3 regions of the Pantoea cypripedii genome follow, and region 2 is predicted to be linked to each of the others. Evidence: predicted binding sites of a transcription regulator. Region 2 holds the regulator's gene; each other region holds the start of a gene.
The links. The regulator Fur, encoded in region 2, represses iron uptake genes when iron is present. The targets are predictions, from matches to a motif close to ATAATAATGAGAACNACTATCAA.
Positions count from the first base shown of each region.

Region 1: HA50_RS16370 (TonB-dependent receptor domain-containing protein) is a predicted target of Fur. The motif match lies at 1,378-1,400, and genes of this name have one in related genera.
Region 3: efeU (iron uptake transporter permease EfeU) is a predicted target of Fur. The motif match lies at 1,294-1,316, and genes of this name have one in related genera.

Region 1 is NZ_MLJI01000001.1:3,560,352-3,563,636, reverse strand. It holds gene HA50_RS16385 (DUF554 domain-containing protein) at 1-40, shown strand, start outside; gene HA50_RS16380 (LysR family transcriptional regulator) at 113-988, shown strand; gene HA50_RS16375 (Rdx family protein) at 991-1,287, opposite strand; gene HA50_RS16370 (TonB-dependent receptor domain-containing protein) at 1,531-3,285, shown strand, end outside.
Region 2 is NZ_MLJI01000001.1:1,214,802-1,218,086, reverse strand. It holds gene ybfE (LexA regulated protein) at 133-408, shown strand; gene fldA (flavodoxin FldA) at 531-1,061, shown strand; gene fur (ferric iron uptake transcriptional regulator) at 1,416-1,862, shown strand; gene HA50_RS05540 (hypothetical protein) at 1,921-2,316, opposite strand; gene glnS (glutamine--tRNA ligase) at 2,553-3,285, opposite strand, start outside.
Region 3 is NZ_MLJI01000003.1:270,512-273,796, reverse strand. It holds gene efeU (iron uptake transporter permease EfeU) at 1-1,261, opposite strand, end outside; gene HA50_RS29325 (ABC transporter substrate-binding protein) at 1,615-2,634, opposite strand; partial or broken gene HA50_RS29320 (TonB-dependent receptor) at 2,648-3,285, opposite strand, start outside.

The DNA of each region.
Region 1 (3,285 bases), 2.3 Mb from region 2:
GATGCCGGTCAGTTATCTGTGGTCGATGTATATCCACTAAGCAACACGTCAGCCGCGGTTGGATCGTGGTTAGCCATGCTAAAATAAGCGCGGAAAAACGCGCGGAGTCATCATGGATCTCAAACGATTGCATTACTTTTGCTCGATAGCGGAACAAGGCTCCATCAGTAAAGCCGCGAAGCTATTGAACATCGCACAACCGCCGCTGGGTAAGCGCCTGCAGGAGCTGGAAGAGGAAATTGGTTCACCGCTGTTTACCCGCACACCACGTCGTATGGTGTTGACCGAAGCCGGAACCTTTCTCTATCGCCAGGCCTGCGACATCTTAAGCCGGGTCAATCAACTCAAGCGCCAGACCATCACCATCGCCACGCGCAAACAGCGCCGGGTAAATATCGGTATTTCCTACCTTTATCTGCGTTATTTCAACAGCATCCTGATGGATTACTACCGCAACCGCCCCGACTGGGACATCAACGTGATTGTGTCTGATTCCAGCCATCTGGAAGCGATGCTGCTGGATAACACCGTGGATATTGCGCTGATGCAAGTTCCTGGCGATCGCCAGCCCTGGTTTATCCGTGAGCTGGAACCGATTGATACTATCGCGGTGATTTCTTCCCACTACAGCCCAATGCTGGCCGGGAAAGCCTTGCAGTTCAGTGACCTGAGCGGCATTCCGCTGATGTTGCTGCACCGTATCGGCGGGGAAGGGACCTATGAAGTGATGCGCAGCAAACTGTTCAGTAGCCTCGATCAGGTGAATATCACCATTAAGGTTTCAGAACCGCGTCTGGTATTGGAAATGATGGAGCAGGGTTTTGATGGCGCGGCATTTTTACCGCGCTCCGAATTTATCCCCAGCGCACTGGGCAAATATATGGTGTGCCCGCTGGCGGAACCTTTCGCGATTTATCATCCGGCGATCGTCACCTTAAGTACCGCGCAGGACCGGCTGTTATGGCCGCAGGAGCATGAGGTCGCCTGACCTCAATTCCCGGTCGGTTTCTTCTTATCCACATGCCCCAGCTCGCGATCCGGGAAACAATAATCACGCACCCGCTGCTTTAATGCGGCGGCGTCGGGAAAACCGCCTTCCTGTTTACGCTCCCAAATCACCTTGCCATCAATGGTTATCTCAAACACGCCGCCGGTGCCGGGCTGCAAGGTGACAGAGGCTAAATCGTCAGCAAAAGTATGCAGCAGCTCCTGTGCCATCCACGCTGAGCGCAGCAGCCAGTTGCATTGCGTACAGTAATGAATATTCACCGCCGGTTTGTGTGTCATTTCATCGCTCATCTTAATTGATTGATTAGTAATAAGTTAACTGCGGTTAACAAAATGTGCTGTCTAAGATACATCTTAGTGTAAATGGTATTGATAATGATTACCACTTGCATTACATTTCTGACGAAATCATTTATAACATAAAAAAAGTCTGTAACTTTTTACGGTTTTTATACAAAACTGTGGTTTTCTGGCAGCAAGCACGTGAGCGAATACTAACAATTAACAAGGTATTTCGCGTCTATGTCTCCAATTTTTCAGGGGTTCACCTCACAGCGTCTGTTTAAAACAGCGGTGCTGGCATCCGCCATCCATGCAGCCTGCGGCTACGCAGCCACCAGCGACAATCAGGATCTGGCGATTTCAGGCAAAAAAACCACCACAAATGAACCGGTGATGACGGTCACTGCGCCGAAACAACCGCTGGTTGCCGGTAGCCGTACCACGCTTTCTGCCGACGAGTTGCAGAAACAGGGTGGTAATGATTTTGGCTCCATTATGCGCTATCAGCCGCTGGTCACCGCGCCGGGTGCCGCTGGCGGCAGCAACACCGGCAAGAGTGGCTATACCGGGGACCGTGGCGGTTATACCGGTTATAACATTCGTGGCCTGGAAGATAACCGCGTTTCCATTGACGTAGACGGCATTGAACAGCCTTTAGCCACCGGCCGCAGCTCAGTGGGCCGTGCCGGTTCAGGCACCTTCGGGATTGGTCGCGACTATATCGATCCTTATATGTATGGATCCGTGGGTATCGTCGAAGGCGCTACCGATGTTTCCAACAAGAACCTGGCGCTTGGCGGATCGGTTTCATTCCGGCCAAAATCCCCGGATGACTATTTGTCACCCACCAAACAAACCTACTTCGGTTACCAGAGTGACTACGACTCTTCCAACCGCAGCTGGCACAACGGCATCACTGCCGCGGCAGGCGATGAAACCCTGCGTGGTATTGTGGTGATCAGCCGTCGTGACGGCCAGGAAACCCGCAATAACAGCGGAACCATTGATGCGTATCCGGCGAACTGGCACTCTGACGCCATTGCCGCGACCGGTATCTGGCAGCCAAACAGCGAACACCAGTTCAGCGCCACCCTGGATTACTATCACAAAACCAACCACACCAACTTCGATTACTGGGGCAGCAGCACCACGACTATTTATGGCCGAGCCGATCAGAGCAGCCAGACGCGTCGCTGGAGCGGCATGCTGAAAGATCTCTGGACGCCAGATAACAACCTGCTGGTGGACAGCCTCGAAAGCAGCATCTATTACCAGCAAACCGAAGCACATGATGATACCGCTGCGCCAGCGGCCGGTACGGTTGAAGCCCACAATATCTATTCAAACTACAACACCAAAACCTTTGGCTTTGAAACCAAAGGGGAAAAAAGCTGGTTGTTTAACAACTTCCGCTACGGCCTGAACGGCAGCATTGCCAAAACCGAACGTCCGTACTGGCTGGATCCGGCACAGACCTCGTACAACAACATCACCCGACCTGAAGCGGATAGCCGTACCTGGAGTTTAGGCGTCTATGCTGAAGATACGATGAGCTGGGATCTGAATGGTCACACCTTCTCGATCATTCCTGGGGTGCGTTACGCTTACCAGAATACCAAGCCGCAAAATCTTTCCAGCCTGGCAGGCGGTGATGCGGATCTGTCTACCGGTGATGTGGAAACGCTTTATGGCAAGGGATTCAGTGACGGGCAGATCCTGCCGTCGCTCGCCTTCCAGTACAATCTGACGCCGAAGATGATGGCGTATCTGCAATACAAGCGCGGTGCGCAGTTCCCGAACGCCAGCCAAATGTATGGCTCATGGAACCTGTCGTCTAATTACGGTGGTAGCAATCAGTATGCTCTGCTGGGTAACACTGACTTGAAAACCGAAACCAGCAACAACTTTGAGTTCGGTCTGAAAGGTGAAGCTGTCGAAGGGATCACCTTCTCGGCGGCGACCTTCTACAACAGTTACAAAAACTTTATCGACTAC
Region 2 (3,285 bases):
TAGTAAGGGGCGCTGGAGTATGATGTCGCGCTAAAAATTTGCCACGGATGATTTTTTCACCGTGGCCGGGCCGATAATGTATAAATCGCGCAGCGCCTTTCCGCCGTTCGCGCCCACTCAGTTTTACAAATCATGGCAAAAGAACAGACTGACCGTACCACGCTCGATCTCTTCGCTGATGAGCGGCGTCCCGGTCGCCCCAAAACCAGTCCGCTGACGCGTGACGAACAGTTGCGGATTAACAAACGCAATCAGCTGAAACGCGATAAAGTGCGAGGATTGCGTCGTGTTGAGCTGAAAATGAGCAGCGAGGCCGTTGATGCACTCAACACCCTGGCTGAGCAACAAAACATCAGCCGTAGCGAATTGATTGAACAAATGCTGCTGGCGCAGCTCAAACTGTCGTAACAGGCGCAGACCGCACGCAGGAACAAAAGTCACGGCTTTACAAGTTCCGCCACTTTGCCCGGTCTGCTATCATTCGCTGTAATTACGTATTCAATATCAGGATTTAAGAGGTCACTTAACCCATGGCAATCGTAGGCATTTTCTTCGGCAGCGATACCGGCAACACTGAAAACATTGCAAAAATGATCCAGAAACAACTGGGTAAAGACGTGGCCGAAGTGCATGACATTGCCAAGAGCACTAAAGAAGATCTCGAAGCATTCGATATTCTGTTGCTGGGCATTCCGACCTGGTACTACGGCGAAGCGCAGTGTGACTGGGATGATTTCTTCCCGACACTGGAAGAGATCGACTTCAATGGCAAACTGGTTGCGCTGTTCGGCTGTGGCGACCAGGAAGATTATGCAGAATACTTCTGTGATGCGATGGGCACCATCCGTGACATTATCGAGCCAAATGGTGCGGTGATTGTCGGTCACTGGCCGACTGAAGGTTACCACTTCGAAGCATCCAAAGGTCTGGCCGATGACAAACACTTCCTTGGTCTGGCTATCGATGAAGATCGTCAGCCGGAACTGACCAACGAACGTGTTGATAAGTGGGTGAAACAGATTTTCGATGAGCTGCAGTTGAAAGACATTATCGAAGCCTGATCCCCTTTCCTACTCAATGTGGGCGCTGGCTCACATTGAGAATCGGAAATTCCTATAAAAATAATAGCCACGTTTTTTTAACTTTTACCTGCAAATCTGTAGAATACCCGTAACGGTCATCCGCTTATTCCTCTGGCATCAGAATGAGGCTGAGTGAAATGGAAACAAAGACCTGTACGATCCCCGCCGGCGTTAGCGACATTTATCCCTACAGCCATTGGTGATTTCAGGACGTGCCCTTGGTTTTCATTTCACTGCTTGAGTTCTATAATGAGACGCAAATGAGAATGCGCGTGATCGACATTCAAGGCCCTGCGCCGCAAGTGACTAGCAAAGTAACAGGACAATATCCGCATGACTGACAACAACTCCGCATTGAAGAAGGCTGGCCTGAAAGTCACTCTACCCAGACTGAAAATTCTGGAAGTGCTTCAGGAACCCGAGTGCCATCACGTCAGTGCGGAAGATTTGTACAAACGCCTGATCGACATGGGCGAAGAGATTGGTCTGGCAACGGTATATCGCGTTCTTAACCAGTTTGATGACGCGGGTATCGTGACTCGTCATAACTTTGAAGGTGGCAAATCCGTCTTTGAACTGACGCAACAGCATCATCATGACCACTTGATCTGCCTGGATTGTGGCAAAGTGATCGAGTTCAGTGATGAGTCTATTGAGACGCGTCAACGTGAAATCGCAACACGTCACGGTATCAAACTCACCAACCACAGCCTGTACCTGTACGGCCACTGTGCGCTGGGAGACTGCCGCGAAGACGAGACGCTCCACGATAAGCAATAAAGTGTGCTATGCAGTATGAAAAAACCGGTGCCTGGCACCGGTTTTTTTATGCCTGAAATTACAGAACCAGCGTTTCCTGCAGGTAACGCCAGCGCGGAATGGAGGTGGTGCAATCCAGCACCGCCAGAGAAATGCGGCTCTGGTTGTTGCCGTTCATCATTTGCAATTCACGATATTGAATGGTCACTTCCTGGCTTTGCTGTGAAATGATGGCATGTTCGCTGGTCGCGATGCGCATCCCTTCCCGCTGACCACGCAACTGGCGGAACAACACCTCCGTCGCATTCAAATCCAGCTGTTTTCCCTGCGGGGTCACCATTTTGAAATCCGGGTGAAAATGCGAGAGAAACAACTCAATGCTGTCGTCAGTGCCCTCTGACTGATTAAAAATACGTTCGATAAGCTGATGTAAAACCACTACGCTGTGTTTGGCTTCCTGAGCGAGACTCGTCATTTTTTTTCCTTTTATAACCCGCGGAGCAACGTCTGGGAGCGCATAGCCTACCTGAAATACAGTTTTTCACACTCGCAAATGGATTAATTTTACTAAAGTCAGATTAGTTGCAAATCCCGGTAACAAACGCCTTTCACAGCCTACAGCATAAAAGGTTGCCAGCCCGAAATTACAGCCAATAAAAAAGGGCGATTGCTCGCCCTTTCGTGATGATATGGTGATAACGACAAAAAGGATTAATCGCCGATTTTCGCCCAGGTATCACGTAAACCGACAGTGCGGTTAAACACCAGCTTAGAGGGCTGTGAGTAAACGCTGTCTGCGCAGAAATAACCTTCACGTTCAAACTGATACGGCGCCAGTGCATCGGCATCACGCAGTCCCGGCTCGACAAAGCCCTGTTTGATTTCCAGCGAATTCGGGTTAATGGTGGTGAGGAAATCCTCAGCCGCTCCCGGATTTGGCACGCTGAACAGACGATCGTAGAGACGGAATTCCGCTGGCAGCGCGTGGATCGCTGAAACCCAGTGGATCACACCCTTCACCTTGCGGCCATCAGCCGGATCTTTGCTCAGGGTATCAACGTCACAGCTACAGTAGATGCAGGTGATATTGCCTTCTTCGTCTTTTGCCACGCGCTCTGCACGGATCACGTAAGCATTACGCAGACGGACTTCTTTGCCCAGCACCAGACGTTTGTACTGTTTATTGGCTTCTTCACGGAAATCCGCGCGATCGATCCACACTTCGCGGCTGAACGGCACATCACGCGTGCCCATCTCCGGTTTGTTGGGATGGTTTGGCATGGTGATGATTTCTTCATGACCCGCAGGCAGGTTCTCAATCACCACTTTCAGCGGATCGAGTACCGCCATCGCGCGCGGTGCGTTCTCGTTGAGATCATCACGAATGCATGACTCCAGCGACGCCATCTCCACGATATTGTCCTGCTTGGTCACGCCAATGCGG
Region 3 (3,285 bases), on a different contig from region 2:
CCACTACGCCACGCATCATGGTAGCGTCCACGCTGCAATTCACCGTCCATTTCGCCTGATACGGGCCAGGATGCTGCGCCGGGCTTAATCCCACCGGAATGCGGTTGCCATAGGCTTCCATCACCTGATCCAGCGTCAGTGGCGAGCTGGCGTCGGCTGGCTCATAGCTGTAATCCGCCTGCCACTCCTGCTTACCGGAAGTGGTGACTTTGCTTAACTGATCATCAGGCACCGTCAGCGCTGCGGCAGGTAGCCCCTCAAGGGTAACGGCAAACTGGGGTTTGCCCGCAGCAGGCTGGCTACTGATATGGCCTACGGTTTGCTGCGACGTGCGGCTCACCAGCGGAATTTCATCGGGAATATCAGCATTCGGTGCCGGGTAAACCAGAAACAGCAGCAACGCGGTGAGCGCCAGGCCTGCCCCGGTCACGGTGGTAAACTGCGCCGCTCGCTTGGGCGCAGGTCGCAGGTGTGCTGGCCAGTAGATCAGGGCCGCAACGGCGACGATGTAAATCAGCCAGCCCGCGAACTCCACCAGCCGGGGATCGGCCGGGATGCCGAGTACCCCGGTGATCAATGCAGACTGCACCGTGCCCGGTGTCACCAGCCAGGTGAGGTCGGCAACACGCTGCTGCCCGGCATTGAGCCAGCCAGCTTCATGCGCACTGCGTAAGGCGGAGATAATTAATCCGGCGGCAACCAGAATCAGGAACAGACCCGTAAAACGGAAGAAACGGGACAGGTTAATACGAATCCCACCGGCATAAATGCCCCATCCCACCAGCACCGCCACCAGCAAGCCCAGCACCGCACCTATCGCCGCCCAGGTGGCCGATTGCGAAGCAGAAAACGTCGCCAGTAAAAAGACGCTGGTCTCGAAGCCTTCTTTCAGCACCGACAAAAAGGCCATGCTCGCCAGCGCCATCGCACTGGAGCGTGTTATCGCCTCTGCGGCTTCGGTTTCCAGCTGACGCTTCAGGTTGTGAGCATGGGAGTTCATCCACATCACCATGCCGGTGACAAAGAACACTGCGACCAGGCCGATGATGGATTCCATCATCTCCTGACGCGCCTGCGGTAACGCATTTTCAGTCAGGTTCAGTACAAAACCGACGGCAAGGGAGAGAATGACAGCACATACCACGCCCACCCACATGGCGGTCAGCGGTTTGCCATTTTTGCGTAAGAAAGCGGCGATAATACCTACGATTAGTGCAGCTTCAAGACCTTCGCGCAATGCGATAATGAACGTCGCCAGCAAGTAGAGTGCTCCAGATAGTCGCTAAAAGCGTAATGATAATAATTATTAGTATCACTACACATGAAAATAATAAATATTCCCCATCAGCGACGCAGTAAAAAAAGGAAAAACACTCTTTGATCCATGGTTCGCCATATATTATCTGGCAAACCATCGTGACGAACATCACAACATTAAGTTAACCTTAAGGAAGCCCCTGATTAATCAAGGGCTCTTGCCTGGGCGTTTTTCTGTATTAAAAATACACACCCGTTAAATTTTGCCAGCTGGGTTACTCACCAGCTGGCAGAGGTTATTTTGCGATTGTAGAGATATGTAAAGGAAACAGATTGATATGACAGGGATTTTATTTATCAGGAGGCTGGCGGCAGCGCCTGCAATATCCGATCGGCCTCGGCGGCACTCAGCGGGTACTGATAAAACTGGCGATAAAAACGTCGCGTCGCCTCATTGATGTCCAGGGCGGGAAACAGTTCCGGGTGGAGCTTCGCGGCAGCCCACTGAATCTGCAACGCCACCTCCGTACCATAACGGTCCCACGGGAATACTCCCGCCGGATTCTGCCAGACACGATGGTTCTGCACCGCCTTCACGCTATTGAACAGGCCGGCATAATCAGAATCCGCCAGATTGCCCGCACCGGCACCAATGATAATCACGTCCGGGTTCCAGCGAATAACATCCTCCGGAGAAACAGGCTTCATATTGCCATCAATCCCCGCCGCCACATTGCGCCCACCAGCAAGGTTGATCCAGGTATCAATCAGCGTGTTGCGGCCATCCACTTTCAATGGATGGAGCGACTGAATATGCAGCACCGTTGGACGCTGGCTACTGGTCAAGCCCTGCGTTTTCGCCTGAATGCTGGCGATTTGCTGATCCAGATACTGGTTGTAGGCCACCGCGCGTGCCTGCGCCTCAGGCGTGCCAACCACCGCCGCAGTGGTGGTAAGTGAACGTTTCATCGAGTCAAAGTCATCAAACTGCATTTCCAGCACCGGAATGCCCGCCAGGCGGTAAGACTGGGCATCCGGATCATTGGCCGGGACAAAGACCGCATCCACATGGCGCGCCACCAGCGCTTCACTGGCGAAGGTTTTACCATGCGCCTGTAAAGCCTGGTTCAGAGACGGCTGAACCTTAAACATCCACGGCCGATCTGCCGGATGGTTTACCGTCGCGACAATGCGGTCACCTGCACCCAGCGTCATCAGTAACGAATGATGGGCAAACCAGGCATCCGCAATATGGTTGACCGGATGGGTGATTTCCACATGATTGCCGCGATCGTCAATCACGGTTTGCGCCAGGGAAGTGGCGCTAGCCAGCAATAACGGCAGCATCAGCGCCAACCGGCAAATCGGTTTCAACATCGGTGTATTCCCGTCAGAAGTTAAGCTGCATGGATACCTGAACCATACGCGGCTCGCCCAGTTGGGCGCTGGCGTAACCCGAACCGCTGTAACCGTTGAGTCCACCCGGTACGATATTGGTCCAGTAGTGGCGATTCGTCAGGTTGGTCACATCCAGGCGGAAGGTGGTGGCGGTGTTGAACAGTTGCGTCTTCCATGCCGTTCCAGCGTCCAGCGTGGTATAACCACTCACCCAGCCATTGTTCTGGTTATCGGTGCTGCGCCGCCCCACATAATGCAGGCCGCCGTGGATATCCGTGCCACTCAGCATCGGCAGATCATAGGCAGCAAACAAGCTGGCGACGTAGCGCGACAAACCAACGATTTGCTTATCCTCGGTCTGTTTGCTGGCAGTTTTTAACAAACGCGGGTCCAGCCACGTCATGCCACCGTAGATATGTAAGCGATCGGTGACATCACCGTCAGCCATCAACTCAATACCCCGGTTACGCTGTTCCCCATCGATGGCATAGTCGCCGTTGGCGTTGGTGTAGGCGTACGGACGCTTGATCTGGAATACCGCAGCGGTGAGGAGAAGTTTGCTGTTAATCGCCAGTTTACTGCCCATCTCCACCTGACGGCTGCGGTAAGGCGCGAGGATGTTTCCGGCGT